2 linked regions of the Microscilla marina ATCC 23134 genome follow. Each later gene encodes a partner of the first gene's protein in a complex. Links are inferred from orthologs where the notes say so. Each region holds a gene or a part of one and is shown on either strand. Other genes may lie near its edges. The genes, in order: mnmE and mnmG.

Evidence for each region.
Region 2: the proteins of mnmE (region 1) and mnmG are in contact, whole or in part, in a solved structure (PDB 9HIP), measured with the Escherichia coli proteins. The link is inferred for Microscilla marina ATCC 23134 from one-to-one orthologs.

Annotation. Positions count from the first base shown.
Region 1 is NZ_AAWS01000025.1:49,677-66,048, reverse strand. Bases 4,258-7,161 are described here. They hold mnmE (tRNA uridine-5-carboxymethylaminomethyl(34) synthesis GTPase MnmE), read left to right. Parts: upstream 4,258-4,965; coding sequence 4,966-6,357; downstream 6,358-7,161. Other genes in these bases: M23134_RS21590 (transposase), read left to right, coding at 6,504-7,067; M23134_RS21605 (hypothetical protein), read right to left, coding at 4,258-4,365. Also shown: M23134_RS21620 (hypothetical protein), read left to right, coding at 122-487; M23134_RS21615 (phasin family protein), read right to left, coding at 591-959; M23134_RS21610 (HU domain-containing protein), read right to left, coding at 1,326-2,660; more of M23134_RS21605, read right to left, coding at 2,650-4,257; M23134_RS21585 (hypothetical protein), read left to right, coding at 7,391-7,600; M23134_RS21580 (hypothetical protein), read right to left, coding at 8,169-8,609; M23134_RS38650 (helix-turn-helix domain-containing protein), read right to left, coding at 9,527-10,165; M23134_RS21570 (KilA-N domain-containing protein), read left to right, coding at 10,378-10,872; M23134_RS21565 (hypothetical protein), read left to right, coding at 10,888-11,382; M23134_RS21560 (hypothetical protein), read left to right, coding at 11,366-11,851; M23134_RS21555 (hypothetical protein), read right to left, coding at 11,981-12,193; M23134_RS21550 (PLP-dependent aminotransferase family protein), read right to left, coding at 12,453-14,297; M23134_RS38645 (hypothetical protein), read left to right, coding at 15,038-15,883; M23134_RS21535 (T9SS type A sorting domain-containing protein), read left to right, coding at 15,922-16,372. UniProt on the Escherichia coli protein: Exhibits a very high intrinsic GTPase hydrolysis rate. Involved in the addition of a carboxymethylaminomethyl (cmnm) group at the wobble position (U34) of certain tRNAs, forming tRNA-cmnm(5)s(2)U34.
Region 2 is NZ_AAWS01000012.1:60,658-77,041, reverse strand. What follows is about bases 2,860-5,775. They hold mnmG (tRNA uridine-5-carboxymethylaminomethyl(34) synthesis enzyme MnmG), read right to left. Parts: upstream 5,291-5,775; coding sequence 3,428-5,290; downstream 2,860-3,427. Other genes in these bases: efp (elongation factor P), read right to left, coding at 5,529-5,775; M23134_RS12875 (HmuY family protein), read left to right, coding at 2,860-2,931. In the rest of the region: M23134_RS12880 (TonB-dependent receptor plug domain-containing protein), read left to right, coding at 141-2,249; more of M23134_RS12875, read left to right, coding at 2,308-2,859; more of efp, read right to left, coding at 5,776-6,095; ATP-dependent protease ATPase subunit HslU, read right to left, coding at 6,305-7,717; M23134_RS12855 (hypothetical protein), read right to left, coding at 7,969-8,838; M23134_RS12850 (hypothetical protein), read right to left, coding at 9,728-10,444; M23134_RS12845 (co-chaperone GroES), read left to right, coding at 10,849-11,124; groL (chaperonin GroEL), read left to right, coding at 11,219-12,865; M23134_RS12835 (hypothetical protein), read left to right, coding at 13,059-13,520; M23134_RS12830 (helix-turn-helix domain-containing protein), read right to left, coding at 13,523-14,626; M23134_RS12825 (antibiotic biosynthesis monooxygenase family protein), read right to left, coding at 14,689-15,381; M23134_RS12820 (hypothetical protein), read left to right, coding at 15,942-16,384. UniProt on the Escherichia coli protein: NAD-binding protein involved in the addition of a carboxymethylaminomethyl (cmnm) group at the wobble position (U34) of certain tRNAs, forming tRNA-cmnm(5)s(2)U34.

The sequences.
Region 1 (16,372 bases):
TGTTTAACATTTTTTTTCTAAAAAAACGCAGCCTTTTTGTCCTAAAAAAAGTTATATACAGAGAGGAGAAAATTACACCCTTTAATATTCAGCTTTTCAATCTACTTTAACAAAATGAACTATGAATAAATTATTAATTGCTCTTTTGGCTTTTAGTTCACTCTCCACATTTAGTTATACAAGTCTTGCCCAACACCAAAATATAGAAGCCTCACTCAAAAAAGAGATCAAAGATTACCATAAAAGTTTCACCCAAAAAGTAATATTCGACATTTCACGTTATTTCAAATACCGGGGCAAAGTACTGCCCGAAATCACTCGTTATTTTCGCGGAATCAAAGTTACCCGACGACAAACTGCTAGTAAAGAACCCGCACTTTATGAGTTTTTGTACCACAACCAAACCATCAAACTTCCAGAGCCTGAAGTAAGGAAACTGGTAGGGTTGCAAACCCAACTCGCGCTCAACCTCCACGGGGCAGATTGAGCCAACAGGTAAAAAATAAAACCCAATCATTGCCTTAGTGCAATAATTGGGTTTTGTATGTTAACCAGGTAATCTTTAAAACTTACAATTTTTATATAAACGACTACTTGGTAGTACTTTCGCTTTTGGTTTTGCTCACAGGTATTTTCTTAGCCGCAGGTTTTTTCTTTTCGGCAAGTTCTGCCTCAAGTTCACCTATGCGACTTTGCAATACCTCTACCTCAGTGGCAGACACCAAACCAAAACTTTTGGTTACTTTGTCGAAAATTTTTCCTACCTGGGCTTCAAAATCAGTTTTTTTGGTTTCTGTATTCTGAAAATTGTTCAAAAACTCATCAACAATTTTTTTACCTTCTTCCACCGATAGTTTTCTATCATCTACCAGCTTGTCAATGGTTTGTTTCACTGTTTCAGCTGTCAGAGCCGCCATTCCTACTCCTGAATACAACCATTTCATCAATAGATCCTGCATTATGTTTATTCTTTAGTTGGTAATTGTTTCAATATAGCAAAAGTACAAAATATGTGTTAAGAAAACAATTAGTATGCGTGCATACTTTATTTGTGCTCGGGATTAGATTTTATAGTGATACGCCTACAATCGAGGGATTAAGTAAACAAAAACAGCGATAATGAAAGCTACTATTACCAGCTACCAAGAGAAGGTGGCTTATGAGATAAAAAAGCCCGACTCATAAGAAAAGAGAAAGTAGCCAGGGCTTCATAATAGTGTGGTGGTGATGATTATTTTTTTGAAAAACAAAAAAAGAGAATGCCTTTCGAAAAAAACATTCTCTTTAAGCGAATAAGCCTTATCGATAATAGCTTGAAGCTTAATTTAATACTTCGTTACCCATATTTTGCTACCAAAAGTGCCCGTATAACCATTGCGTTTGCTTTCGGCCTCTGCCTCTGAGCTGTAAGCTCCTAGCACTACCCGGTGTAATGCACTACTACCTGTAGGTGCCATAATTTTAGCCGGGTAGTTGCGGCTCTTGAGGTTATTATACAATGAGTAAGCATTGGCTTTGTTGCCAAAACCACCCAGTACTATATAATACTGCGACGTAGGCGAATTGAGCATTGCTGTACTGAGATCGGCAGGTGTTTGGGGGCGATAAGCAAAACTACTAATGATACCACTGTTGGTATTGTTAGTAGCAGAAGGCCTGTAAGCAGGTGTGGTGGTGTTGTTACCTGTGCTGGCGCTGCCTGTGCTGGTATTCTCAGTAGTGGTAGTTTTAGGCGCTTCCTTTTTGGTCTCAGTTTTAGTATCTTCTTTTTTGTCAGAAGAAGTAGAACCCTGATCGTTTTTGTTGGTATCGGCCAGATTTACCTCAGTAGACGTAGTCACGCTGGTATCTCCTGTGTTGTTATTAGCAGCAGCTATTTTACTGCTATCGGTTTTTTCGTCTTTCTTGGCGCTTTCTCCATTACCAAACATCGCCGGAATATACATAATACCCGCCGTTACCAACACCCCGGCAAGCAATATTACCACTACAGGTATAAGCCACTTACGCCTGATAGGTTTGTCATCATCGTCATCATCAAAATCGTCGTCATCGTCATCATCATCTTGGTAAGTGTTTTCGGGCTTGTGGTCACCCGCCGCCACAAAACCTGCCGGATTATCCTCTGTTTGGCCAGTTACTTCTGGGTTGCCCACTGGTTGGGGCGTTACAGGTTCGTCGTCTACATCTAACTGATCAAAAAAGCTTAAATCATCCTGTTTCTCTACTGGCTTGTAAAACAGTTTGGGTAAACCAAAACTTCCCCCTTCGAAGTTGACATTTTCGTCAGCACTAAACTCTATCTCACCCATCGGATTTTTTGAAAAAGTACCAAAGGCGGGCAGTTCATATTTTTGATCAGATGCCAATGCGATTTTAAGCTCAGTAACTACTTGCTTCAGATAGCTTTGTACCTCCTCTTCGGGCAGGTCTTCTTGTTGGCATATAAAACCTGTCAATACTCCGTCATCATCGCGGTTGTCTGTATTAAAGATAACCGTTTTGTTAGGGGGCAACATACTGCTGGTGGTAGCTGTAGGCTGTATAGAAGCACCCTTAAACTCTGCCACAAACTGTCCGAGTTCGGGTACTATGATAGTCTCATGATCAAGCAACCATTCATAAATGTATTTTTGTATAGGGTATTTCTCAGAATCCATACATTAGTCCAATTAAAAAGTTGAAACCCTGCCGTGGGTAATATAAATATCTTTGGTAATTTTTTGCAAAAATGTTGTTCAATGCTACAAAAGCCGATAAGTTGGGCAAGCCATTGCTGCCTTTTTCCCAAAAAACATAATCAACCTTTAGGTTCATATCGGCAATAAAACCGAGCGAAGTAACCTCATTGGTAGCAAAGTTTTTTGCTTGAATGCCCCCTAACCCATAAAAGTTAAGGTTGAGGCGCCACTTGGGAGTAGGTACCCAAACTCCGGCTAATTCGGCCTGAAACAAAGGACGATGCCAGGGGGCTTCCATAGCGTCAGGCAATTGATAATTGTACACTACTCCGTTGATGTAAAACTTGTATGCAGCATTGGGTTCATACCCCAATTGTGCCTCTAGTTTTAAGCGATTGATGTTGTCGGTCTGGTACATCAGGTCAAACCTTGCCGTATCGGTAGCACTATTAACAAAGAAATATAAATTTTGGAACTGTTCATAGCCCACCTGTAATTTATAAAATATTTTTTGATAAAGGGTACCGTTCACCCCCAACAAGGCTTCAAACCGTTGGTTGGTATGCGCCAGATTTACATTGGCGTTTACAAAAGGGTTTTGTGTGGTAAAAGAGTTGAGCGAAGTACGTTGAATATCGCCTTTGAGACTGGCATTGAGCAACAGGTTGGGCAACAGCGCGTATTCGGCAAGCACATGAGGGTAAAAATGCAGGTTGTTTTGTTGCCCAAGTGTATCGTTTTCAAACACCATATTTACTCCCCCCTCCAGGCGCCAGTTGCCCTTGCTGTAGCCATAAAAGGGTTTGAGTTGGTATACAAAACGCGACACTTGTTCGGCATCGGTGCGTTGCCCCAAATGAATATTGGTATGTACATTTACAGTACTATGACTGTCTAAACGATACAACAGCTTACCAAACAGGTCGCCCAAGGTTTCGTTGGCAGCAAAGGCGTCTTTGAGGTAGTTTACCTTTACTCCCCAATCATACTGAAAACGGTTTTTGACATCGGTGCTCACTTGCCTAAAAGTAAGTCCAAAACGTTGAAAAAGCTGCCGAACGGTATCTTTTTCTACCGACTGCCCCAAGTCGTAGCCATAAAAGTGGTATTGACTCAGCTGATAATTGGCCTTGAGCCTCATAGCAAAGGTATTGGCAAAATAACGGGCTTGCACTTGCACATCGTTTTGGGCAGTAGCCGACAGATCGTCACGCACTGCACCATTGCGCGACTGATGGTGCCGTAATGAGATGCCATACAATGCAGTGGAGTTAGGGCGATAACTCACGGCTCCCTCAGCATAAGAAGTGGCAAAGTTTCCGCCTCCAGCTTTGATATACCCCTCTAGCATACGACTGCTTAAAGTGGACGCTTGATTGTCTTCGGCAAATACTCCCGCTGGCTTTACAAGGGGCAAATGCCTCTTGGCAGAAAAAGCAGGATTCAGAAAATCGTGAAAATTAATGTACTGTTGGGTTGAATCTTTTTTGGTGGGTGGTGGCAAATTTATTTTATCGTGGTGTTTGTTGGCCTTGGGCAATACAATTTTACGGTTCTTTACTACCTCTATTTCTCGGTCTAGGTTACCTTGCGCCCACAAAGTTGGGCTCAACACACCCAACAACAATAACAAGCAGAGAGTTTTGTTGGGTATCCTGATATTTTGGTGCAGATATGTGTTCATTTTACAAATCACTTTCAGTTAAAATAACTTATGTTTTGCGTTATATGGCCTTCAAAAAGTTAAATATAAAAACTTTTGCTTAATGATAAATGTTTGACCACTAATTATTAATGAGTTAGCTTACATTGCCTATATTGCAGGCTTATTGAGAGAAGGCTTTTTTAATTACGAATTAGTCAATTACGAATGAAGGCAAAGCCACTATGATCTACAGACTACTAACTCCGGACTAATATTCAATTACGAATTACGAATGAAGGCAAAGCCACTATGGTCTACAAACTACTAAACTATGAACTAAATTACGAATGGTTTCGCGTAATTCGTAATTCTCAAACTCGTAATTCCTAATGGGCGCGAAGCCACTATGGTCTACAGACTACTAACTCTGGACTAAATTACAAATGGCTTCGCCCAATTCGTAATTCTCAAACTCGTAATTCCTAATGGGCGCAAAGCGAACCTTAAAACTACGGACTCCAGACTCTGGACTAATTGCTTGCTACTTGTTGCTTAAAGCACCAATATGCGTCGGTATCTAAGGACTTGAGGCTGTAGAAGCTCCCAACTACCGACTCCCAACTATTGACTATAAGAAAAATGAATCCAGAACAATTTACTCAAAAAGAAGATACTATAGTAGCACTCTCCACCCCCAGTGGTTCGGGTGCTATAGGCGTGATAAGGGTGTCGGGCAAAGACACTTTTGCGGTATGTGATCAAGTGTTTTATGGTAAAACCCTGAGCGAACAAGCCTCGCACACCGTGCATTTTGGTACCATTCGCAACGACGAAGGGCAAATCATAGACGAAGTGGTGGCGGCATTGTTCAAAGCGCCCCGTTCGTTTACCAAAGAAGACGTGATAGAGGTTTCGTGCCACGGCTCGCAGTACATTATTCAGCAAGTGATTCAATTGCTCATTGGCAAAGGGGCGCGCCTCGCCAAGGCGGGCGAATTTACCCAACGTGCCTACCTCAACGGACGCATGGACTTGGCTCAAGCCGAGGCAATTGCCGACTTGATTGCTTCTGACTCTAAAGCCGCCCACCAAGTGGCAATGAAACAAATGCGGGGTGGTTTCTCAAAAAAAATCACCCAATTGCGCGAAGAGTTTACTAAACTTGCCGCCTTGCTGGAGCTGGAGCTCGATTTCTCGGAAGAGGACGTGGAGTTTGCCAACCGCGACGAAATGCAACGCCAACTCAACCACCTCAAAACGGCAGTAACCGACATGGCACAGTCGTTTGCCTTGGGCAACGCCATCAAAAACGGGGTGCCCGTGGCTATAGTGGGCAAACCCAATGCGGGTAAGTCTACCCTACTCAATGCCTTGCTGCAAGAAGATAAAGCGATTGTTTCGGCTATACCAGGTACTACCCGCGACTCTATAGAAGACGAAGTGGTGCTTGAGGGCATCCGGTTTAGGTTTATAGACACGGCAGGGCTACGCGAAACCGCTGACGAGGTGGAGAGCATAGGCATAGCACGGGCTTTTGCCAAAATGAAGGAGTCGCAAATATTGCTGTATATGTTTGATGCGGTAGAAGAAAAACGCGAAGACTGGCAAGCGCAAGTGGCTCAATTGCAAGCTGACCATCCCGACACCAAGGTGATTGTGGTGGCGAACAAAATAGACGAATACGCTCGTTTTGACTTGTTTTTGCCCGATGGGGTGGTAGGGTGTGGCATTTCGGCTAAAGAACACCAACAAATAGACCGTCTCCAACAATTACTCATTGAGGCGGTGCAAGCCCACCAACTCTCGAACCAAGACCAGGTGATTGTGACTAACTTGCGCCACTATGAGGCACTGCAAGACACCCTCAAGGCACTTGCCCAAGTGCAACAAACTCTAGACTTGGGGCTCTCTACCGAGATGGTGGCAAGCGACATCCGCACCGCCATTTATCATTTGGGGGAAATCACGGGGCAAATATCTAATAATGATTTGTTGGAGTTTATTTTTAGTAAGTTTTGTATTGGGAAATAGCGCCTAAAAATCAAGGTATTAGGAGGCTCCACTCTTTTTGGGTGGGGCTTTTTTTGTGCGGAAATTTTAACCTTGCAGGGGTGGGGTTTGGATTGGGATAATGGGTATATTGTTTTCTATACAAAAATCTTCTTACGCCGTTGCTTGTGTCTCCACAAGCAACCCACAGGGCAAAACCATTACAAAACATGGAGCTCAACCAGATTTACTTTTATACTGCTACCATATTGAATTGGAAAAGGTTACTCAAAAAAGATGATTACAAAAACATCATTATTGATAGCTTGCAGTACTTGTCTACCAAAAACAAAATCGCGGTGTACGGTTTTGTCATCATGCCTAATCACATTCACTTGATTTGGGAAATGCTGGAAAAAAATGGCAAAGAAATGCCTCACGCCAGTTTTATGAAATACACTGCTCACCAATTTTTAGAACATTCACGCACTTATTATCCGCAAATCCTTCCATATTTTCAAGCATCAGATCAAGCACGAAATCATCGGTTTTGGCAACGCAACAGCTTACCTGTTTGGTTGTATACCCCTGCCGTACTGGAGCAAAAGCTGGAATACATTCATAATAACCCTGTTGTAGAAAAATGGTCGTTAGCAAATGAACCTGCTCAATATTATTATTCTTCTGCCAAATTTTATGAGACTGACATAGACGATTTTGGTTTTTTAAAGCATTACAAGGACAGAGTGTAGGAGGAATTGCTTGTGAGGACACAAGCAATGGCGAGAAGAGAACTTATGAGACTCGCATAGGCGATTTTGGTTTTTTAAAACATTATGGAGACAGAATGTAGAAATTGCTTGTGAGGACACAAGCAATGGCGGGAAGTAAATAAAATAAAGCCCAATTCAGGTATATCTGAACTGGGCTTTTTGTTTTTTCAATAAAAAGGCAGTGCAGGACTTATATCTCTTACTTTTTTCTCAATATGTCCAACTTCTTCAGGCATTTACTGGCTTCCTTTGCAATATTAAATCAATACAATTTTTTATCAATCCTATTAATTACATAAAAGATGAAAAAAATATCAAACCTACATGCTTTCAAAGCATTCAAACTACAAAAAGAAGAGTTGTCAGCACTTAAAGGTGGTATTAAGTGTAGCAGAGTATCAGTTGTGATTAATCACTTAAGAGCAAAAGGACATCACGCACAAGCCGACAGAGTACAAGACATGTGGAATAGCGGTAATTTACAGTGTCAAGCAGATAATATTGTCGCATAAATAATCAATTTAGGAATTGCTTGTGAGGACACAAGCAATGGCGAGAAGTGCCCCCACTGGTGCAAGTTTAGCGCAGCGTAACTTGTACCCATCATTGAGGAAGCTTGTAGCTTCCATTGCGTAAGCAAAATACAGCGAGTAAATAAAGCCCAATTCAGATATACCTGAACTGGGCTTTTATAATTTGTTTTTTGCAAAAACATGGAAGTTTCAAAATCCCGATTTTTCCCCCCACTGGTGCAAGTTTAGCGCAGCGTAACTTGTACCCATCATTGAGGAAGCTTGTAGCTTCCATTGCGTAAGCAAAATACAGCGAGTAAATAAAGCCCAATTCAGATATACCTGAACTGGGCTTTTATAATTTATTTTTTGCAAAAACATGGAAGTTTCAAAATCCCGACTTTTCTTCAGGGCAAGATGCTTCCGCAATAAAAAAGCACAAGTTTATAAATCCCGATTTTTCTTCGGGGCGAGGGGCGCTTACGCCAGAGAAGGGAGTTTAATCCTCAATTACCAAGATTCTAATACACACAAATATTGTTTTATATAAAGCCTATTAAAGAAATATTTATCTCTTAGATACAAAAACCAATGGAGGTGCTTCTTCTCCATCGTTTGGAAGCTGAATCACTAATCGTTTTTTGGTAAGCTCTATGATTTTTATTTTTTCCTCTATCCCAAATTCATCGATGGTTATCAAGGTTTTACCATCCTCAGAAAGCTTCCACTCCATCTTCTCCTTTTTGCCATTCATAACACCTTTAAAAATACCTCTGGATTTAAAAACCAGGTAACTTTGAGACATTTCCTTCTTGACCAATTTTAATTGATCGGCAGGCATGGCTTCTATCACTTTCTTTTGCTCTGGTGATAGCACTTTCATCATTTCATCAAAAGAGAATACCCAAGTTCTGGTAAGTAATTTTTTAGCCGATTGAGCCTGCAATTGAGTGAAGGAAGTAATGGCAAAAATGAAGGCAAATGCCCGTAAATATCGATTTAATCCCATAATTACTCGTTTAAAATGATATGAAGGTTTCTAGACCCGAAATATTAGTTTACTCTTAATAACGGTTAATTGTTTGTAAAACTTACCACAATAGTCCATAGTATTTAGTCGATAGTCCATAGCTGATTCGAGTAAATGTTCCCCCACTGGTGCAAGTTTAGCGCAGCGTAACTTGTACACAATAGTCCATAGTATTTAGTCGATAGTCCATAGCTGATTCGAGTAAATGTTCCCCCACTGGTGCAAGTTTAGCGCAGCGTAACTTGTACACAATAGTCCATAGTATTTAGTCGATAGTCCATAGCTGATTCGAGTAAATGTTCCCCCACTGGTGCAAGTTTAGCACAGCGTAACTTGTACCCATCATTGAGGAAGCTTGTAGCTTCCATTGCGTAAGCAAAATATAGCGAGTAAGGGATAAGAAAGTAATTAATTACCCAACTTAAAAAAATGGCATACACACTTGTACTTTGAAACAGTATACTCATTTGCGTCGTGTCTGACCAACAGCGCCTTTCTTTCCGCCGGCGTATGCACTCCTTCGCTAGGGCGACCATTCCGATAAATCGCGAACTTCCATTGCATTACAGCAAGGGATTGCCCCTACAATAAACCTCTTGATTTATGCATAAATGTTTGTATATCAATAATTTTAAAAACTTCGCACAACCCTAATTCCGTATGCCAAAAATAGAAGTCAAGGAAGTTATTTTTTTCGCTTCCCTAAATAAAATAAAGCCCAATTCAGATATACCCACTGGTGCAAGTTTAGCGCAGCGTAACTTGTACCCATCATTGAGGAAGCTTGTAGCTTCCATTGCGTAAGCAAAATATAGCGGGTAAATAAAATAAAGCCCAATTCAGATATATCCTACGCCGTTGCTTGTGTCTCCACAAGCAACCACTAGATGGTGGAGCTAACCAACCCCACCAAAAGCCGCCCTAAAAAACCCCGTCAAATTGAAAAAGTTGATTGTCCACTGGTGGTGGTTTTGCTGAATGTTGGCAAAAGCCGCGTCTTTGTACTGACTGGCTTCTTTGCGTTGGTGATCACTAAACAGGTGTTCTCCGTTTTGTTCGAAGTGGGCAAAATGTGAAGCTTCTTGGCTGATGGGTTTTTGCCAGGTGGCAAGGGTAAATACCTCGTTGTTTAGCTCACAATAGCACCTTACAAATGCTTGATGGTCTTTTTGCTTGGGGTGGAGTATTTCGCCTATGGCATATTTTACTAAGGGCTTTTGTAGCAATGTATCAATATTGAGAATAAACTTGAGGGCATTGTCTACAAAGTACAGGTTTTGGGTTTTGCACTGAAGCAAGGCAATCTCCAGTTTTGACAAATCAGGGTTGGTTTGTTCGGCTTCACCAAAAAGAATGTCTTTGAGGCTTACCCCTAAAGCCGCTGCAATACTTTCTAACTGTTCAATGGTTAGTTTCTTACCTCTTTTTTCAAACCTACCATAATTAGTCTGATCAATACTGAGCTTTCCTGCCATGTATTTTTGGGTGTACCCCTTTTGCTCTCTTATGTCCTTTATTCTCTTTGAAATACTCATACACAAATTTACTTAAACTTGCGTAATCTTTAATTTTTAGACTCTTATTTGCTTTAATAAGTATTTTTAATCAATTTTATGCAGAATAAAACATTTTTAAGTAAAATTTTACATTATGATTCATATTTCAAAGAAAATTAACGGGTATTTAAACTACACCCATAAGCCCTTAAAAATGAGCTTCATCGTACCACGACAAAAACTTTTAATCAATGGATAATCAATTGCAAAAAACCTACTTAGGCAAAGACATAGTGTTTACTCCTGATGGTTGGATAAATGCTACTCAAACTATAAAAGCTTTAGGAGAAAAAAGATTAGACGGTTTTATTAACTCAAAGTATTTCAATGAATACCTAAATGCTTATTGCAATTTTTATGATGTATCAAGAGAAGATGTTGTAAAAGTTGTGGTAGGTGGTAACGTTAAAAATATCGCTTCCAGAAATTATGTAAGCGATCAAGGTACTTACATACACCCTGACTTTGTGGTACTGTTTGCCCGATGGATAAACCCTAAGTTTGCGGTATGGTGTGATGCCATCATAAAGCAAATATTAGCTGGTAGAGTAGAAATTAGGCATAAAGGATTGCAACAAGAAATGCAGAAAGATTTTGAAAAACTTGAAGAAAAGTATGACAAACTTTTTGAAGAGTTGAGGCTTTACCAACGCCCTGATGAAAATAAAGACACTCCCGAACTTTAAAACCCCTGACAACTTATGACAACGATAAAGAACAACCCAAGCGCTGTACAACAGTTTGCTGAAACCTTTGGCAGTATGGACGAACTACTGGAGCTATTTGATCACCTATTGGCTCGTATTACTTCGGCTTATTCGGGCAGCGCCCAAGAAAATTATCATTTGGTGGGTGACTATGATTTTATTTACCAACTAAAGCAAGCCCTCAAAGCAGATTTACAAAATGTGGCTTTGCCTTATGCTCAAGCGCCTTATTATGGCAATACGCCCTCGCTTGCTACCCCTCCCAAGGTAAGTAGCATAGCTCAAGCCATGCAAATAGCTGAAGCCAAAGGCATACGCGACTTTAGGGCAGTAAAACTCAACGATGAATATGTATTGTTGACCGATTGGACACAAAGCGAGGTAAGCGCCTACCAAGCATCTGTGGGCAAGCTTTGGGGTAGTTTTTCGGATGAAGGTGTTTTTATGATTCGTTTTTTACACTTGATGCAAGATGAAGACAGCCAATAAAACAGCCACACAAGCACTTGCTGCTAATCATTTTACCAGTTTTGAGGGTTTTATGAGCTATTTGGACAAATTACTGGAGCGGCTTGTTTGGGCTTATGCAGGCGTGCATCAGCTTGCAAGCCATAGAGTGTGTGACTATGACCTGATAAGAAAGCTAAAGCAAGCCATCGCTCAAGACTTGCAAGGGGTAGATGTACAATTTAATCCCCCTCCGTTATTACCTCCTTATGAAAGCGATTTGGCAATACGCCCTTGTTTGTGGCGCCCTGCCATTGATAGTATGGCAAAGGCTACTCGTTTGGCAAAAGCTAGAGGGTTGAGCAACTTTGAGGTAAAAAAGCACAAAGACGATGTTTATTTGGTGATATACTGCACGCTCAACGAGCTTGACCAATACCCCTACCCTATTTGGGGAGCTTTCAATGAAGCCAAACAAGCTTTGATTGTGCACAATTTACACTTGATATAGCCCCGTGTTTTGAAACTCTACTAATTGAAAAAGCTTAAGCCAGCGAAACACTCGGCAATTTACAAAGCAAAAAGCCCTGTTCTAATGCTAGAACAGGGCTTTTTTAGAATATGTGAAAATCATCTAAGATTAACCATTTCCATCAATACATATTTCTGTACCATTTGGATTGATTGGGCTGGTAATAGGACCATTTTTTTGATTGTTATTGCCACAATCATTTTTATCTTTATCGTCCTTGGTATTGCCAGCATTGCCGCCTGTAATTGTGATCAGTTGTTGTTTTGATAACTGTGTAAAGCCCTGATTTTTTAGTTTAATCTTTTTGCTCTTAAAATTCATAACGTTTTGAGTTATTTGATAAAATATAATCTTATGTGTCAAAATTACACAGGCAGAAAGAATCTTTACACATTTGGTTATGCTTATCCAGAATGGCTTTATACTATTTTAGCATAGACCCACGAATTGCTTGTAAAGACACAAGCAATGGCGGAGCTAGTTGTGTCAAGTCTTCCGCAGGGCAACGTGACACGGTTGATTATAAGAAGTCTCCCTACGAATTGCTTGTGGAGACACAAGCAATGGCGGAGTATTTAAATCAAATACTTGCTACAAAATCTGAAAAGACTTTTTTGTGCCGTTCCAAATCTAAATTGGCAGAAAGTGCTACGCGGACAATATAGTCTTTGTCGTCTTCTTTGGTGGTGCCTTGGGTAGAGGTGGCAGGTATGGTCCAATAACAACCCTTTAGCTGCCCATAGCTCACACAAAACTTACTTTCGTGGGGTATTTCACCAATCATTCGATTGATCAATTGGAGGTTCAAGTCTCTTTTATAAGCCTCCTTTTCTTCGTCAGAGTTGCCTTTAGTGGGCAGGTCGAGCGAAAAAACGGAGGGTGTAAACCCTTGAGCGGCTAGTTCTTCCGACACAAAGTTGATTTTTGCCTCAGGCAAAGTCTCCTCAATAAAATTCACAAACTTTCGTGCATTCTCATAGGCTCCCTTAATTCGTTGATTCATAGAGGGTAGTTGCTTTGCCAATATTTCCAGTTGAAGGGCAGTAGCCTCATTGTCAGCAATCTTGAGGTGCAAGGCTATTTTTTCCATCAAAGGCTCCGCTTTTTTGTTGGCGGTGCAGTATCCCGCCGTACACAAACCCCCGCTCGGAAACTTAGACCCACTCACGTAGGCAATGGTTCGCACGGTTGACAGCATGTCGTTTTCGCCCAAAAAGTATACATTAGGGCAAAACGTTTGGTCTAAAATAAACACAGGATCAACGGCTGCTCCCCCTCCCCTGGTTTTACGTACTTTGCTCAATGCCTCCTTCAATTTCACCAAATTGGGCACTTCTACCCTGGGGTTGGTCGGAATCTCAACAATGATGTAAGGCACGGCATCTTCATCCGCAATTTTATCCAACACAGTATCAATGCCCTGCGCCATATCTTTGCCGCCATCTACGGGTAAATCTACTACCTCGATATGGTCGCTACAGGCAGCCACGCGCCTTGCCTGGTCGTTGGTGCCTCCGTAGCAGTTGGGCGGCACCACAATTTTGATGGCTTTCCCCTGATGGGTGTCAAGCGCCTCGTGTACCAGCCCCATTACAATGGCATATTGCATAGAGAGCCCGCTAGAGCCCACCAATGCGGGTATATTGGTATTCGTAATTTCTTTGATGGCATCCAACACAAGCGTTTTGTCTGCCTCGGTATTGTCTTGCTTATTTTCAATAGAAGATGGCGCCAATAAAGTTTTTAAAACAGTAAGCACATTGGCTGGTGTCATGGCAATGGTTTCTCGCCTTCTTACGTGTTGAATTTCTGAGATATAACCCGCATTTTGTTCCCCATTTACCAATAAAACACTGCCAAAGTGGGCGTGTGTATTCACAAAAAAGTCAACACCTTGAGAGAGGTCAAAATCAACAATATTGTCTTGTGCGGCAATAAAAACAGTGCTGCCATCAAACCCAGTAGCATCTCCGGCTTGCTTCAGCTCAAATTGATAACCATAAACCCGTCGAAGCACATCCGCGTCGAAATATGCAGGCAATTCGCCTTTATAAATAATTTGGGTGTTTTTATTCGCTAACAAGTTCTTTCTTAGCACAGCTAACACAGGGGCTATCTTTGATGAAAAGCTAATGACATTTTCTGGTGGCTGATTGTGTAGTTTGGCAATCGTCCATTCTAGCACACAAGACAAAGGGTGACCTAATCTGATATAGTCGTATGCTGTGGGCAACTCGTTCAATGCCTTCGATTCAAAGTTATTGGCATTGAACAGGTTTTCAAGGTGTTCTAAAAATTGAGTTTTAGCCAGTTCTTCCTCATAAATATCCAGTCGGTGCGTGGTGAGTTTCAACCAGTCGGCAGGCATATTTTCTATTACCCCTTTAATATAGTCGAGTGTATGATTGTGTTGTGTCATTTTCATTCAGCATTTTTTTTAAAAAAAGTGTTTTTGTTGAGTAGGATAAGGGCGGTAAAGTTAGTAAAACGGAGAAAATAAATTGCCCCAAGTGTGGAGCAATATCTTGTAGGTAAGCGATAAACTTGTTGAAGTTTTTTGATTTTCAAGCAAGGGTTATCAGGCAACACCTGGTAGATGTTGGGTCAGTGGAGCATAAAATTCATCAGAAATTACTCTCAATGCTAAAGTTTAACCACAGGAGGCTTGCCTCAAAGCCCTGCGAAGCTTCGAAGAGCTCCCTCTGGTCGGTTCGTAATTGACCCATTCGTAATTAAACCATCTTACCGCAGGGTGACCTAAGCAATGCTCACCCCAAGCTTTGAAAAACAACTTGTGTATGAGTTTTTGGGTTGGGTATTGGTCTGGCTGAAGCCTGAAGACCAATACGAGGAGGTTGTTTTTGGGATTGAATTGTCTTGGCTTGCCACTCCTCTTGATAAACGATTTCCTGTGAAGAAGCTAAACAAACCCCTCCCTCTTTTTTCACTATATCGCCAAGTATTTTCACTATACGTCTACACCTGCCCCAAAAGCCCTATATCACCAAGTATTTTCCAGATATGTCCAAGTTTGCCCAGAAAGTTTTCAAGTTATTTGCAGCCAATTAACGGAGGCTCTTCACCCCTGTTTTACTGTGAATGTATAGTAATGAGTGCTAACTCAAATAATCATTTTTAAATCAAATTAACCTTATACTTTTACTCATGAAAGTTCTAAAACTCACCTGTTTATTCGTATTAGTTTCATTTTTTGCCCAAGCTCAGTTAACGTCGGGCAATGCCATAGTACAAGGCGAAAATATTACCAATCCTACCACCAACTATGTACGCGCAGTGTTTTCGCATAACGCACTTTGGGACAACACCCAATCGCGTTGGACGGTCAACCGTATTGGTGCCAACGACGCTCAGGCTATTCTTATCCCCAACAATGGAGGATTTAATTTTATTGTGCACAAAAGCACCGGAAACTTTCCAAGAACTTTCACCCATGGTGATTTTGTAAACGGCAAGGTGATGACCATCTCAAGAGACGGAGACGTGGGCATTGGCACTGATGCCGTAAGCGACTATAAACTATCGGTAAACGGCAACGTGAGTCTGGGAAACAATGCTTTGTTGCATGTAAACTCGTCTGACAATGAAGTATCTACCAGTGGCAAGCTTGCGGTGGGCTCTGCTAACTTTGACGTAGACGCGATGCTTACTGTAGCTGGCAAAGCCAACGTACGCGAGCTGAGGGTACACATTGACGCTGGCAAAGACATTGTTTTTCAAAATAACTACCATTTGATGCCTCTGGAGCAAGTAGAAGCTTTTATTAAGCAACACAAGCACTTGCCCGAAGTAGCCCCTGCACTAGTGATGGAAACAAACGGGTTAGAGTTGGGCAAGTTTAGCATGACCCTTTTGCAGAAAGTAGAAGAACTGACCTTGTATACCATTCAATTACAAAAAGAAAATAAAGCTTTGAAGCAACAAATGAAAAAATACGAGGCACTCGCCCAGCGTTTGGAGCAGTTGGAAAAAGCAATGAAGAAAAACAAATAAGTGGTATTAGTATCAAACCTTAAAAAGAAGATATAGCAATGAAAAAAATGCTTAAGGTTCAGTTATTATTCATTGTTGGAATAATACTGTCTTTTGGAGAAGTAGGTTGGGGACAATGCCCCTCGACCCAAGACGAAATGATCAAGTATATGCAAGAGTTTGCCAACAAGTATGAAGTGGTAGACGAACTGAGCCCAGACTACTGCAAAGTATGGACTGCCTACACACCATCGAACGGAGTGATACGGGTTGGCTCTCCTTTTTTAAACGCCAAAGACCCCAAGTTAGACGTGATCAACCAACAAGAAGATTACAAAAAAGCAAATGGTTGGGAAGTAATGGCGGTAAACCTGGGAGCAAACGGGATTGTTGCCCACCCCTACTTTGTGCTGTATAATAAATACAGGGCATTGTTACGCCTGTTTATTTGGTTCAATAACACAAACAACCACCAACAGTATGTAGTTACGATGAGCCATACTACAGGTG
Region 2 (16,384 bases), on another replicon or contig:
ATGTTGTTGTGTTATTTGATAAGGCAAACTTATAGTTTATTTAGACTAAATAAAAATAAAGTTCTCAAATTATTTGGAATCATTCTAAATAGTAGGTTTGTTTGCAACGTCTTTCTGACAAACACAAACTCAGAATTACTATGAAAAATGCTGCAATATTATTTGTAATCTCTTGTATAACAGTTAGCTATGGATATAGCCAAACAGGGCTCACTGACAGTGCTGAGGCAGTCAGGTTAGAAGAAGTAGTAGTAACGGCTACTCGCACCGAAAAACAATTGGGTACACTTACTACGCCTGTAACCCTGATTACTCAGCAACAAATCAAGGCTTTGGGGGCAGTAAGACTTACCGAGGTATTGCAAGAGCAAACTGGGCTTGCCATTAACAATGACCATGGGCAAGGAATACAAATGCAAGGGTTTGACGCTGACTATACCTTGATTATGATAGATGGTGAACCATTGATTGGACGAACAGCAGGCACTTTGGCTCTGTCGAGAATTGCAGTAAATAACATCAAACAAATAGAGATTGTCAAAGGACCTAGTTCTAGTTTATATGGTTCGGAGGCTTTGGCTGGGGTAATTAATATCATTACTCACCAACCCAAAGATGACTTGAACGGAGGAGTAAATGTACAATACGGAGCAAACCAAACCTTTAATATCAATGGTAAAGTAGGCTTTCGCCATAAAAAACTGGCGGTTTCTTTATTTGCTGATAGCTACCAAAGTGCGGGTTATGACCTTACGCCTACTGTTGAAGGAGCCACCGTGGAACCTTTTCGTAACCATACCTTGCAGGCAAAACTGCAATACAAATTCAACCCAAAACTTAAGTTCTCTTTGTCGGGTAGATATTTTGGCGAAAGCCAACAGCAAAAAGCCAATATAGGGAGCAACCCACCTGTGATAGTAAGTGGAGATGGGGCACAAACAGATATGAATATACATGCAGTAGCAGAGCACAAGCTTACACCAAATGTACAGTTCAAGTATAAGTTTTACCACACCCAATACTCTACTCGCTCATTGCTACGCTACGAGCAAGACCAAAGTGTGTATGATGAAAGCTTTTTTAAACAGAAATTTAGCCGCCCCGAAGTGGTCACCAACTATTATATCAACAAACAGCATTTTTTAACGCTGGGCATAGGCAGTACCTTGGAGTCGGTAGAGGCTACCCGCTACACTACCCAACAACGCTTTAGTACATTGTATGCCTTTGGGCAACACGAATGGACACCAGCAAAAAAGCTTTCGGTGATTACAGGACTCAGGTTTGACCAGCATTCGGTCTATGGCAACCAAGTAAGTCCCAAACTCTCGGCAAGGTTTCAAGCCCTGCCCTGGTTGGCAATGCGGGGTTCGGCAGGGGTGGGATTTAAAGCACCTGACTTTAGACAATTGTACTTAAATTTTAGCAATGCAGTAGCAGGCTATAGTGTATTTGGTACCCAAGCATTGGCCACTGGAATAGAGCAACTCAATGATGCCGGACAGATAGCGGCTGTATTTACTGACATATCTCGGTTTCAAGGTTTAAAACCTGAAACTTCTATAGCTTACAATATTGGGATAGAAACCCGATGGAAAAGCGGGCTAAAAACAAGTTTCAACTTTTTTAGGAATGATGTACAAAACCTGATTGAAACCCAGATTGTTGCCCGAAAAACAAATAGCCAATCGGTATTTAGCTACGCCAATTTACGCGAGGTATTTACTCAAGGGGTAGAGTTTAATGGTAGTTACCGATTGTTCAAAAGCTTAAAGTTAATGGCTGGTTATCAGTATTTAATCGCCAAAGATAAATCGGTGATTGATCAACTAAACAACGGAGAAGTATTTAAACGTGATCCTCAAACATTGGTCACTACCAGGGTGCGCTCTTCTGAATACGGAGGCTTATTTAATCGCTCGCGTCATATGTGGAATGTACGCCTGTTTTATGAGCACTTACCCAAAGGTTTCAATGCCAGCTTGCGAGGAGTTTACCGGGGTCGCTATGGGCTTGCCGATATGAACAACAACCAAATATTAGACGCTGACAATGAGTACGTTACGGGGTATTGGCTTTGGAATGCCTCATTGAGCCAACGCTTGTATAAAACATTGAGGGCACAGGTAGGGATAGACAACCTGTTTGGCTTTCAGAACGCTACAGCAATACCAGGTATTGCAGGTAGGTTGTGGTACATACGGTTGAGCTATCAATGGCAAAGAAATACCCCAAGCAAAACTTTATAAATGGCATTTTAGTGTCTTAGATTAGAATCAATTTTTAATAACAAATAGTGTAGAAACAATGACTAGATTTAGCTTTATTTTTCTGATGGTGGCAGGAGTTCTGCTGACTTGCACCGCTTGCAAGAAAGAAGCCTCTGAAACTGTAACTCCTCCTTTAGAAACCAAAACATATCAGAACCTGGCAGCTCCTGGCGATGTGATTGACCGCACTACGGGCAAGGTGATTCAGGAAAACCCTTATGTATATTTTAGCCTTGAAAAAGGTAGTACTGTAAGCAAAGACGAAAACTGGGACATTGGTTTTAAGGGCTCCAGTATCATATTTAATAGTGGAATTAGCGGGAGTGGGCAAGCAGGTGCAGTAATCAAAACAGGGGTGTTTGAAGAGCTCACTACAGCGCCAGCAAGCGAGGAGTTTCGTCAGGATAGTAACGAGCGCCTGGCAGTGCCTGCCGGAAGCAACAATGGATGGTACAATTATGCCGGACCTCCTTCGCACTTGATTACTCCCATTGCTGGTAAGGTAATTATGGTGAAAACCTTTGATGGCAAATATGCCAAAGTAGAGATACTAAGCTACTATAAAGATGCTCCGGCTACGCCTGATGCTTTCAAAGATCAATCGGCCACTTATACTTTCAGGTATATGTACCAGGCTGACGGAAGTAAAAACCTAAAGTAATTCTACAATACCTAAATATCATACTTACACTTGTTCGCTGGTATCAGCGACAATGAAAACAAACATTTACTTAACCTTTTATTGAGTTTTTGAATCCAATAGCAATTATTCTCCGACCAGCTAGTACAATGGGGATTAAGTAAATAATGAATTAATTTGGATGAATTAACTTCGTTGAGCTCGCGAAAAGCTCGGTTTTGTTCTCTAACGAATCGTTAAAATGGCGGATAGCCATAGCTATCTAACTTTTTGGCGATGAAGTAAGAGGGCAAAAGTCGCTGAATAAATCATTAGTAATTTAGTTCCCGTTGTACTAGGAACACAAAAGCCAACTATATCAATAATAGATTATTTAAACAGTTGTCTTGATCTTCAACTCAACTGTTTTCCTTATAAACAGGCAAAAGGGATATTATTACTGTATCGTAATGCCTTACATTGGTTTACAAAAAAGCGGAGGTGATACCTCCGCTTTTTGTTTATGTATATTTCTGAACTAACGCCCCAGGTACACCATTAAAATAGAAATGTCTGATGGTGATACGCCACTAATGCGTGAAGCCTGCCCTATAGTGTCAGGGCGAATAGTTTTGAGTTTTTCACGTCCTTCAGACGAAATGGCTTTGAGGTTGTCATAATCAAAGCTTACAGGAATCCGAAAACCTTCCAGTTCATACAGCTTTTGCGCCATTTTTTCTTCTTTGTCAATATAAGAAGCATATTTGGTCAAAATCTCTACTTGCTCTACTACTTCGTGATCAAACTGGTTTAAAAACTCTGCAACGCTTCCTTCCAAACTCCTTAGCTTTTCGAAACTTACTTCAGGTCGCTTTACCAGGTTGATCAAAGCCGATTTTTCTTTGATAGAGGCAGTACCCAAGGTTTCTAAGTGGTTGTTAATCTCGTTGGGTTTGTATTTGATCTTTGCCAACTCTTCAGACATTTGTTTGATTTGCCCTCTTTTTTCCCGCACGCGTTGCATACGCTTTTCTGAGGCAAGCCCTAGTTTGTAAGACTTTTCAGTCAATCGCAGGTCAGCATTGTCCTGACGCAACAAAATACGGTATTCAGCCCTTGAAGTAAACATGCGGTAGGGCTCATCTGTGCCCTTATTGATCAAATCATCTATCAATACTCCAATGTATGCTTCAGAACGACTCAAAATAAATGGGTTTTCTTCTTTTACCTTTAAATGAGCATTGATTCCTGCCATCATTCCCTGACAAGCCGCCTCTTCGTAGCCAGTGGTTCCGTTGATTTGCCCAGCAAAAAATAAGTTTTCAACCAGTTTGGTCTCAAGCGTCATTTTCAATTGGGTAGGCGGAAAATAATCATACTCTATGGCGTATCCAGGGCGAAACATTTTGGCATTTTCGAAGCCTACAATACTGTGTAAGGCTTCATACTGCACCTCTTCGGGCAACGAAGTAGAAAAACCATTGACATATACTTCTACTGTATTCCAGCCTTCGGGCTCTACAAATATTTGATGACGTTCACGCTCGGCAAAACGATTGATTTTATCTTCGATAGAGGGACAATAACGAGGACCTATGCCTTTGATACGCCCCGCAAACATAGGAGACTTGTCAAAGCCTTTCTCTAGTATGGCGTGTACTTTTTTGTTGGTATAAGTAATATGACAACTCCGTTGCTCTTTGAGTTTGGGAGTATCAGTATAAGAAAACTTACCAGGATCTACATCTCCGGCTTGTTCTTCCATTACCTCATAGTTGATCGAGCGGGCATCAACACGTGGAGGGGTTCCGGTTTTCATTCTTCCTGCCTCGAAACCCAACTGCACCAACTGTTCGGTAATCCCTTTAGAAGCTCGTTCGCCTGCTCTGCCTCCTCCAAATTGTTTTTCTCCTATGTGAATCAGGCCATTCATAAAAGTGCCACTGGTGAGAATCACTGAGTTACTTAAAACCTCAAGCCCCATAGAAGTCACTACCCCACTTACCTGGTTGTCTTTCACGACCATCCCCACCACCATGTCTTGCCAAAAATCTACATTGAGGTTTTGCTCCAAGGTAATTCTCCATTCTTCGGCAAAGCGCATTCTATCGCTTTGGCAACGTGGACTCCACATAGCAGCTCCTTTGGATCGGTTCAACATTCGAAACTGAATCATTGTTTTATCAGTGACAATGCCGCTCATACCGCCCAATGCATCTATCTCTCTCACAATCTGTCCTTTAGCTACGCCACCCATGGCCGGGTTACAAGACATTTGAGCGATCTTGTTCATATCCATGGTAATCAACAAAACTTTAGAACCCAGATTGGCAGCAGCAGAAGCTGCTTCGCACCCTGCGTGCCCCCCTCCTACTACTATAACATCATACTTTGGAAACATGGCATTCAATAATTTCAACCTAAACGCTTTGTGTACCCGCTTAGGTCAGTTATGATCTAAAAATTTTACAAATATAACAAAAATCAATGGATAAGGTTCAAAAGTAGGTTTCAGGCATTGAGGTGAGGCTTTACCTTGCTACAGTCATAGTAAAGCAATGGCACAAAACCACCTAAAAACAACAACCCTGCGCAACAAGTGGTTACACAGGGTTATTCAGAACTTGATAATTGTTTATTTATTTTTTTACCCGTTCTACATACTCTCCGGTACGAGTGTCTATTCTTACTATCTCGCCAGTGTCTACAAACAAAGGTATTCTTATTTCGGCTCCTGTTTCTAAAGTCGCAGGTTTTAGGGTGTTGGTAGCCGTATCGCCCTTAAGCCCAGGTTCGGTATAAGTTATTTCCAACTCAACAAAGGTAGGTGCTTCAGCGAAAATAGGATTTTCGTCAGAGTCGAAGCCTACGCTGATCAGCATCTCTTCTTTTACAAACTTAAGGGTATCGCCTACCAACGAGCCATCAATCATTGTTTGCTCATAAGTAGTGGTATCCATACATACCAAAGCATCACCTTCTTTATAAATATATTGAAGCTCTTTAGTTTCTACACGCTCCATATCTACGGTTTCGCCTGAGCGATAACGGTGTTCGATGATTTTGCCAGTACGGATATTGCGTAATTTTACATGGTACATAGCGCGGGTTTTGTTAGGAGTTACATGCTCGTATTCCATCACTACGCCCAACTCACCATTTAACCGGATAAATGCACCTCTTGAAATATCTGAAGTAGTCGCCATAAATTCTATGTTTTGATTCTTATGAGTGGCAAAATTAAGATTTTTCTTTTTAGCGACAAGCGATAAGCTACAGGCAACAAGCTTCAAGTTCAGGCATTTTTACACTTTCGCTCTTTATGGGCATAAAAAAACCTTGAGTATTATCATTGAAAATAACACTCAAGGCTTACTTTACCAAAGCTATAAGCTTGTAACTAGCAGCTCATGGCTTAAAGTATAAACTGACTCAAATCTTTATCCTGTACCAGGCCAGCAAGTTTTTCTTGTACCATATCTTTGGTAACCAAAATCTTGGCATTGGGTCCAATCACATCGGGTACGTCAAATAAGAAGTCGTTTAGCAGATGACTCATGACAGTATGCAGGCGACGTGCACCTATGTTTTCTACCTCAAGGTTGATCTGGTAAGCCATTTCAGCAAGTTGCTCTAAAGCATCGTCTTGAAAAGCAAGCGATACTCCTTCGGCATGTAACATTGCCTCATACTGCTTAGTCAAAGCATTTTTCGGCTCTTTCAAAATTTGGTAGAAGTCTTCTTTGGTCAAGCTACTAAGTTCTACCCTGATTGGGAAACGTCCTTGCAATTCAGGGATCAAATCAGAGGGTTTAGACACATGAAATGCCCCAGCTGCAACGAATAAAATATGGTCAGACTTAAGTACTCCGTATTTGGTATTGATAGAACTACCTTCTACTATAGGGAGCAAATCACGTTGTACACCTTCACGGCTTACATCAGGTCCACTGCCTCCGCTTGAACCACGGGCAATTTTATCGATCTCATCTATAAAGATCATCCCGGTGTTTTCAGCTTTCTTTAAGGCTTCTTCTTTTACCTCATCCATGTCGATGAGTTTGTTTACCTCTTCTTCCAACAATATCTTACGTGCTTCGGCAATCGTTACCTTTCGTTTTTTACTTTTCTTGGGCAACATTCCATTAATCATCTCCTGGATGTTCATCATTGCCATTTCGTCCATTCCTGGTCCTACCATTCCGACGTTGCCCATGCCATTTTGCGAAATATTGATTTCAATTTTTCGCTCATCCATTTCACCATTCCGAATTTTCTCGCGGAAACGGTCACGGGTTTTTTCGTTCAACTCCTGATCATCCTTGCTCATTGACGAGGTTTCGTCAGGGGTGACATCCATTGTAAAACCAGTAAACGAATTTTGAGCGGAGGCATCACGTACTGGAGGAATAAGGGCATCTAATATAATTTCTTCTACAATTTCTGTGGCACGTTCTTGTACAGTTTCGCGCTTAGACGCCTTCACCATATTAATGGCTTGTTCTACAAGGTCGCGTACCATACTTTCTACATCACGACCTACATATCCAACTTCGGTAAATTTAGAGGCTTCTACTTTGGTAAAGGGGGCATCAGCTATTTTAGCTAAACGGCGGGCTATTTCGGTTTTACCTACCCCAGTAGCACCAATCATCAAAATATTGTTGGGTACTATTTCTTGCCGCATATCATCAGCACTATTCATTCGTCTCCAACGGTTACGCAAAGCAATAGCTACTTGTTTTTTTGCGTCATTTTGTCCTATGATATATTTGTCAAGTTCGGCTACGATTTCTCTTGGAGTAAGATGTTTTTGATTATCTGCCATATTGTTTTGTTGAAATTGTCTTCGTTTTATCTGGTAGTTTGCAAGATTTGTGAATATAACTCAAAATAAGATTTGTTATTGGCTGATCAATCCAATATTTAGATTGTGCTAAAATATAAATTGCAATGACCGGATTTGTTGAGTTCACAAAATCAAAAATTACTACAGGCAACTACCTTGAAAAGTTTGCCAAACTAGCAAAGTATGACAAAATGTCTTTCCAATAGGTAGACAAAAGTACAGCTATATCTCTAAAATTTATGTTTGCCTTGGGGGAATAATCGTTTGTAGTAGTTTTTCCAATGCAGTGCTTCTTCAGGGGTATCAGCACTCTTGTACAATTCGCGGCAAGCCTCCCATACATTAAAATCAATCATGTCTTCGCTTTCTCCGGCATCACGAGCTTTTACATAATACTCAATGGCTTGCTCATAGTTTGCCAAAAAAAACCAATTCGCGCCAATCAAGTTCAAACTGCTGGCTTTTTCTTCTGGATATTGCTCTATAATTTTTACCAAGAGTGTATTGCTATCTTCGTATTGCCCTTGATTAGACAAACGTGCTGCCAGATTAATCATTTGTTGATAGTTGGAACCAGCATCCATTGTCTGTAAAAATGCATCCTGGAGCTGTTGTGCCTCGGTAGGGTTTAACCCTGGCGGGCTACTGGATATTTTACCATATAAGTGGACATTAATTTTACCCTGTTCGAGAAAAAAGCCCAACTTGATATGAGGGTCTTGATTTACCCCTATAGGCACTCCTTGCTCTTTGAGCAGTCTCAACCCTTGGTAAAAGGCATCTACCAAATGTCGCGTATTGTATATGGCTTGTTCAAACGCCTCCGTACTATTTTGATGGGTAATCTCTAGTGCTTCTTGCATTTGTTGTATAATTCTATGCACAAAATCCTGTACTTCGATTTCGGGTAATTCAGCCAAGCGGGTAATAATCTCCAGAGAATTGCTCAAGCTTTCTGAGGGAGCCTGAAACTCTCCTGCTTGGTTCCACAAGTTTTCATCGGTATACGCCATAGCCAATGCCACTATTGAGTCATAGTATGCTTGCTTGGCAAATGCAATCATTGCAAGGTTTACCTGGCTGGTAAATTCATTGTTCATAAGTAAAATAGCGTTAGACTTGTTCGTATCTTAAACAGAGCTACTCTTACCAAATCAAATAATCTTTAATCACTGAAACACACCTCTCCATAAGCAACTTATTTGATTGATTTGTAGGTACTTTAAACTTACTAAAAAAAAATTTCAACAAAGATAACTTTTCGAGTCTTTTCAGTACATGTTTTATAAAATCATTCTTTTGAGGAAGAAGTAGAAGTTAAACAACACAAAATCTTTACTTTTCAGGTATTTTGTAGCACTAAGCCTTGACTGAATAAACGAACTATTCGAGCAGTATAAAAGTCATACACGAAAGTGATGCTCAACCCTATGTGCTTCCTTAACAAAGTCTTTATTTTAGCTTTAGCCTCTCCATACGGCGGAGTTGAGCAAAGCTCTAATTAACATGAGGTTAGTTTGCAAGCATACTGGTTCGCAAAAATTAAGGACATGCCTGATGAAACTTTAAAGGGGAGATGAAAAAATAATTGGAATAGGTAGAAAAGTTTACTGTCAAAAATTATCTGATTGACACGTTCAATTGTAAGTTTATAATCAAGCCCAACGTATAAGCCTAAGCTAATATAAAGTTAGACAAATTAAGTACCAAGGCAGCATTCAACATACCTAATGAGTAGGTGTACCATATTATGAGCAAGTTGTTTTTATAATTTATAGCTAATTACTTGCTGCTACTTAGGGCTAAAAAAACCTGTATACATAAGCCAGGCAAAGTTACGTTGTTTGGTTGTCTATTACACAAACAATGAATGAGTGCGTGAAACAACATTACCCCACCCGCTTTTTTGCTTCAGCAAAAAAGGCAGAAACCTGGTTATCTAAATCCCCCTGTTTCTGCCTCTGTTCTATTCTTTAATATTTAGATCATTCAATGCACTGTTGCCAGGTATTTCATGAGCATTCGCTTAGACACGGGCAACAAAGTAGCGTTTACCGGGCAAACCACTTGCGAGTTGATGAGGTAAGTTGCCGGATTAGGCAGTTTTTTGTACTTGCGTATCAACTCTAACTTTAAGCTCTCAAAGGTGCGTCCAATGCCCCGGGTAATGCTCTCAACAAAAGAAGTATGAATGCCCCGGTATTTTTCGTTGGCACTTTCAAATATAGAGACCTGATATTCATATACCTGCGTATCTTTTTTTCCTTGTTGCTGTAAAAAGAAATATCCTTCTTGAAAATGTAATGGTGTAATGCCCACTGGCAAAATTTCAATGTTTTCCTCTATATATTCAAAAATATCTTTGCCTTCGCTCAACATAGTCTTAAACTGAGGAGCAGCATACTCTATAATCGCCTCCAATTCATCTATAATCTCATCGCTTTCTACAATTTTTTTATAGTGCAGACTTAATGTTTCAAAATCAGCTTTCGACACTGTCTCAGGAAAACTTTGAAAGAGTACTTCTTTGTTTTCTTTAATTGCCAGTAAGTTTTTATAATGAAATACCATGTCTGACAAATAAGGGTATAAAGCCACCCTGTCAAATTGTTGTCTGATATCTTTTAGATAGGCTAACAAAATATACTTCTTGTACTCAAAGTCGATCAAATGAGAAGTTAGCCAGTCTTTATCTAATGCTTTCATATATCTTATTTATTGTTGGTAAATTTTGTCAGTACTTGAACTCCGACGGTTGTTTTATAAAAAACAACGTTTACAATTTATTATTATAAACAACAAGCATAAACACAACTTTTAAATGTAATAAATAAACATTTTAACGAATTATATTCTGATTAACACTGGATTTACAGAGGATACACGAATGTCATAGTTTGGCTGCATCATGTAAGAAAACAGTAAAAATGGCAGACTATTACCCACTCAAACTGTCAAAAAAACGATTGGCATAGGAAATGATAAAACAGTATCTAAACTAATCTTGGTGATAGGGTGAGTGTGCATATCTCATTACCTTGCCTCTGTCAACCATTAGTTTTTAGTATACCTTTGTTTCAATATTTTTAGTAAACTCAAATTATAAAAAAATGGCTTTGAATATTAAACCGTTAGCTGACCGAGTGCTTGTAGAGCCTGCAGAAGCTGAAGAAAAAACTGCTTCTGGTATCATCATTCCTGATACTGCTAAAGAAAAACCTCAAAGAGGCAAAATTGTAGCAGTTGGTAACGGTAAAAAGGACGAACCTTTGACTGTACAAGCAGGTGACCAGGTATTGTATGGTAAGTATGCTGGTACAGAAATTACCGTTGAAGGCAAAGAGTATTTGATCATGCGTGAAGCTGACATCTTTGCTATTGTTTAGGTTTTCTCGACAAACCAGATTTAGGCAGTAACCATTACTGCCAAACTATCAACTTTACTATTTTACAAAACGAATATAATAATCATTTTTAGTTATGGCTAAAGAGATATTTTTTGATACTGACGCTCGTGATAAATTAAAAAAAGGATTGGATACTTTGGCAAATGCCGTAAAAGTAACCTTGGGTCCTAAAGGAAGAAATGTAATCATCGACAAAAAATTTGGTGCTCCTTCCATTACCAAAGATGGGGTAAGCGTTGCCAAAGAAATTGATTTGAAAGACGCTATTGAGAACATGGGGGCTCAATTGGTAAAAGAAGTAGCTTCTAAAACAGCAGACACTGCTGGTGACGGTACTACTACTGCTACTGTATTGGCTCAAGCTATTTTCTCTGCGGGTATCAAAAACGTTGCTGCTGGTGCTAATCCAATGGATTTGAAACGTGGTATTGACAAAGCAGTAGACACGATTGTAGCTGACTTGAAAAAACAGTCTAACACAATTGGTGACAATGATATAAAAAATGTAGCTACTATTTCGGCTAACCAAGACGAAACCATCGGTACTATGATTGCCGAGGCGATGGAAAAAGTTGGTAAAGATGGTGTAATCACTGTTGAAGAAGCTAAAGGTACTGAGACTGAGGTAAAAGTAGTAGAGGGTATGCAGTTTGACCGCGGTTACCTTTCTCCTTACTTTGTAACCGACACTGAAAAAATGGAAGCTGACTTAGAGACTCCTTATATCTTGATCTCTGAGAAGAAAGTTTCTAACATGAAAGAATTATTGCCTGTTTTGGAAGCTGTTGCACAAACTGGCAGACCTTTGTTGATCATTGCTGAAGATGTTGATGGTGAAGCATTGGCTACTTTGGTAGTAAACAAAATTCGTGGTTCTTTGAAAATTGCTGCTGTTAAAGCTCCTGGCTTTGGCGATCGTCGTAAGGCTATGTTGCAAGACATTGCTATCCTTACTGGTGGTACGGTGATTTCTGAAGAGCAAGGTTACAAACTAGAAAACGCTGGTATCGATCACTTGGGTACTTGCGAAAAGATCATCGTAGACAAAGACAATACTACTATTGTAAATGGTAACGGTGAGACTGGTCGTATTGAAGGACGTGTAAACGAGATCAAATCTCAAATCGAAAACACTACTTCTGACTATGACAAAGAAAAGTTGCAAGAGCGTTTGGCTAAATTATCTGGTGGTGTAGCTATCTTATACATTGGTGCAGCTACCGAAGTAGAAATGAAAGAAAAGAAAGACCGTGTAGATGATGCATTGCACGCTACCCGTGCTGCGGTACAAGAAGGTACTGTAGCTGGTGGTGGTATTGCTTTGATCCGCGCGATTGATGCTTTGGACACTGTTAAATTTAGTAACGAAGACGAAGAGACTGGTGTTAATATCATTCGCACTGCTTTGGAGTCTCCTTTACGTACCATCGTTTCTAACGCTGGTTTAGAAGGTAGTGTAATTGTACACAAAGTACGTGAGGGCAAAGGTTCTTTCGGTTACAATGCACGTAGCGGCAAATTTGAAGATTTGGTAGCTGCTGGGGTAATTGACCCAACTAAAGTTACTCGTTTAGCACTTGAAAATGCTGCTTCTATCTCTGGATTATTGCTTACTACTGAGGCAGTAATTGCTGACGAACCAGAAGAAGCTGGTGCTGCTGGTGGCGGAATGCCTGCCGGAATGCCAGGTGGCATGGGCGGAATGGGTGGAATGATGTAAGCCCCCCTTTTGTCTTAGACAAAAAGCTATAAAAACTACGCCTCCTGAGAGTTGTTTCTCAGGAGGTTTTTTTGTTCCAAAAAATTGGTAGCAAGCAAAGGCTATTCATTGAAAACAATAAACAGCAAAAGAAAATAGTGATTGTACGATTGTTGCTAATTTTTGGGTAGCATCAAAAATCAGAACATTCACTATGAGCTATACAAAATCACCTGATCACTGTTTTTTTCAAAACAAAAATTATAACCTGTACCATATTGCTGAACTCAACTTGTTGATTGTAGAAGCCAGGGGGCTGGTACAATTAGCGTTTGCTCAGGAAGCTTGGTACAAGGCGATTGACAAAGCAGTAGAATTTAAAGCATTAAAATGGCTCATAGATGGATCGGCCATTGAACTTGTAGACCTCAAAGCCAGCGAATGGCTCAGCAAAGAATTGTTTCCTGTTTTGGGCGAAAAACTTGACTACCCAGGACAACGCATTACCGCAAATGTGCTTCCAGCACGTTTTTATGCCGAGATGAGCTCAAAAGACTTAATGAAGAAAAAACTGGAGCATGATACTACTGCCAGCGAAGGAGGTATACAAAGGGTTTTTCAAAATTTCAAGACTTTTGAGGAAGCTTATGAGTGGGTGGTGAACCATCAGGAATGAAATTATTTCTTGGCAAAATATTCGGAAGGAGAAGCTCCCATGAGTTTCTTAAAGGATTTGTTAAAGGTAGTTTTAGAGTTGAAACCTGCCTCTTGTGCAATACCAAAAATCGTAAATTTTTGTGCTTCTTCGGTCTGAGCCAATGCGATAAATTCTTTGATACGATAATAATTGACATACTCAAAAAAGGTCATACCGATTCGTTCATTTAACAAACGGGCAACTTCAGGATTGCTCACCCCTAGCAAACCGGCAAGCTCTGACTTCAACAGTTTGCGGTTGAGGTAAGGTTTCTTGTTTTCCATTAATTGTTCCAGCTTGTATTTTAGCTGGTCAAGGTCTTTTTGTGACAACCGAGAATGTGCATATTTTTTGGTTTTTACTACTGATGCCAACCTAAACAAGTCGGGCGCTGTCATACCATAATAAGCAATCAAAAGAATAATGAGAGCAATGCTCAACCAAAGGGCTTGTCGAGTGGTTTGGGCAATAAACTTATTCCCATAAATACTCATCAAATAAACCACCACCCAGCACAATAAACAGGCTCCTATGGCTATCAAAAAAGTCAGGAAAAACCGCGTTTTGACCACATAGCTCAACTCATTCTGTAGTTTTTTCTTAAAGGCAAAAAACAAACGGCAACTAAGCACCCAATACGTAATGTTGAACAACAAACCCACCCCTGCAAACCAAATAGACATTTGAAGTAGTTGCCCACTCTTATATTTGGCTATGTAGGCTTCTTTGGTAGGTATGATAAAAAACACCGTAATTAGTATGATATAAACCACCCCTGGAATATAATGCACCAAATCGCGATAACTAAAGCGTTTGTCAAACAAAGACGATCGGGTAAACAAATATATGGTAGCTCCAAACAACAAAATGGCAAACTCGGAAATGGTAATGAGTTTGAAGTTTTTGCCAAAAACCTCTGACATATACAACACCCGCCCTGTAAGTCCTACAGTTAACACCAACACAAAAACAATCAAATATTGGTTCAGGGTTTTTCTACGTGTGGGCGAAAAAAGGTAGATAAATATCAAAAACAGGCTTTGTAGGTAGCCAAAATATACCAATTGATTCAAAAAGTTTTGCATGCGCTCTAAAACCAATAAACAAAGTAGGCACTGTACGCAATGCCTACTTCTGACTCATAAAATTAAAAAATTTTAAACTGATGCACTTGTTTTACGGCTTGATGGTTCATTTTTAGATTGGCGCGATAAAACTGCTCAAACGCTGCTTTACTTTCCCACTGGGTAATGGTAAAATAATCAGGGTTATAATCATAACCAAAAGGCGAAACTCCTTGAGTAAGTTCCAGCTTAACCACTCCTTTTGACTGACGCACTTTTTTGCGCCAAGCTTGCTTAAACTCACGAAACCCTTGTGTATCTTTTTGCCAATAAGCAGTCAATACCGTGTATTTTTTCTTATGTACCTCAAAAGATATGTCTTTTTTTAATTCATAATAGGTGAGGTCAAACCTAGACCAAATGTTTCTCCTCTTCTGGTGAAAATCGGGGTAGTTTGCCTCTACATGCGCCAAAAACTTATTACGAAGGGCAAGATTGTCCCAATAAGCCAATATTACGCTCTGGGGGTGGTAGTTTCCCTGAGTAGGGCTTTCTTTTACAGGAAACCCTTTTAGGGAGTGGTAACCAAATTTTTTACCTATGGGGATAAATGTTTGAATGTAATTTTTAGTTTTTTCTTGTACACCTGGTTTCAGCCTCAACAACAAAAGATCAAACACCTGCCCTTTTTTTAGATGATAAGTGAGTTTGTCAGATTGGGCTGATAAAGTCAAGGTATGCACCCACATGAAGCACAATAACAATAATATTCTCATAAGTTTTTTTGTTTATATGATTTGTAATTCCACAAACCTATGAGATTGGTTAGATAACGAGAAATAAAACAAAGGCATAGGGGTACATATACGGTATATGTACTTTATTGCTATTGGTAAACAAAGGAAAAAAACAGTATTTAAGCACTTGCCAAACGCCTATTGACTAAATGGAAAGCCACTACACCATTGCCAAATGTTCACTATACATTCCACTGGTAATTAACACTTTGCAAAATTATTGTTTACTCAAAAAATCTCCTTAAGTAACGGACAATAACTTCTCTATTTAGGAAATGAATATTTTATTTTTCAACCGTTACTAAACCAACAATTGACTACATCAAAGTTGTTGCTTTTTGCATAAAGTCTCTGATGATTAATTCACAAAAAATTGTTAATGAAAAATATTACTTGAACTATCTCTTTTGGGTTGGTGTTTTGACGGTGGTAATTATAAAAAATAATGACTTTAGTAAGCTTGATGACAGTTTATAAAAATTAAATTGCTCAAGTTTGTACGACTGTTTTTTTATTTCATTCAAAAACCCTTTAATAAAATGATGAACAGACTCCTATCCACTCTTTTACTGGTATTGATTGCCAGTGGTTTAACTTACGCTCAAGACTCTCCGGCAAAATCGCGGTTCAGTGCCGACTTGGGCTTAAGTGTTGGTGCGCAACAATACGGCGGGCATGCCTGGTTATCTAATATGCATTTTTTGGGAGCCAAAAGAAAAATAGGTATTGGTTATGGTATTCGCTGGAGCTCTTACTTTGGTACAGACCAGAACTTTACCAGTGCTCCTCCCGAATTTGCTGGAAAAGCAGAAAAAGAAGGGACTTTGACGGTAGCCAATGCCCAAATTAACTCTTTGAACCTTGCCATATTTTTGCAATATAACATTACCTCAAAACTAGAAGCGGGATTTAACATCGATGCCATTGGGTTTAGCTTTGGCGAAGAACAAGGCAGTGCTTTTGCACCTCCAGGTACAGGTAC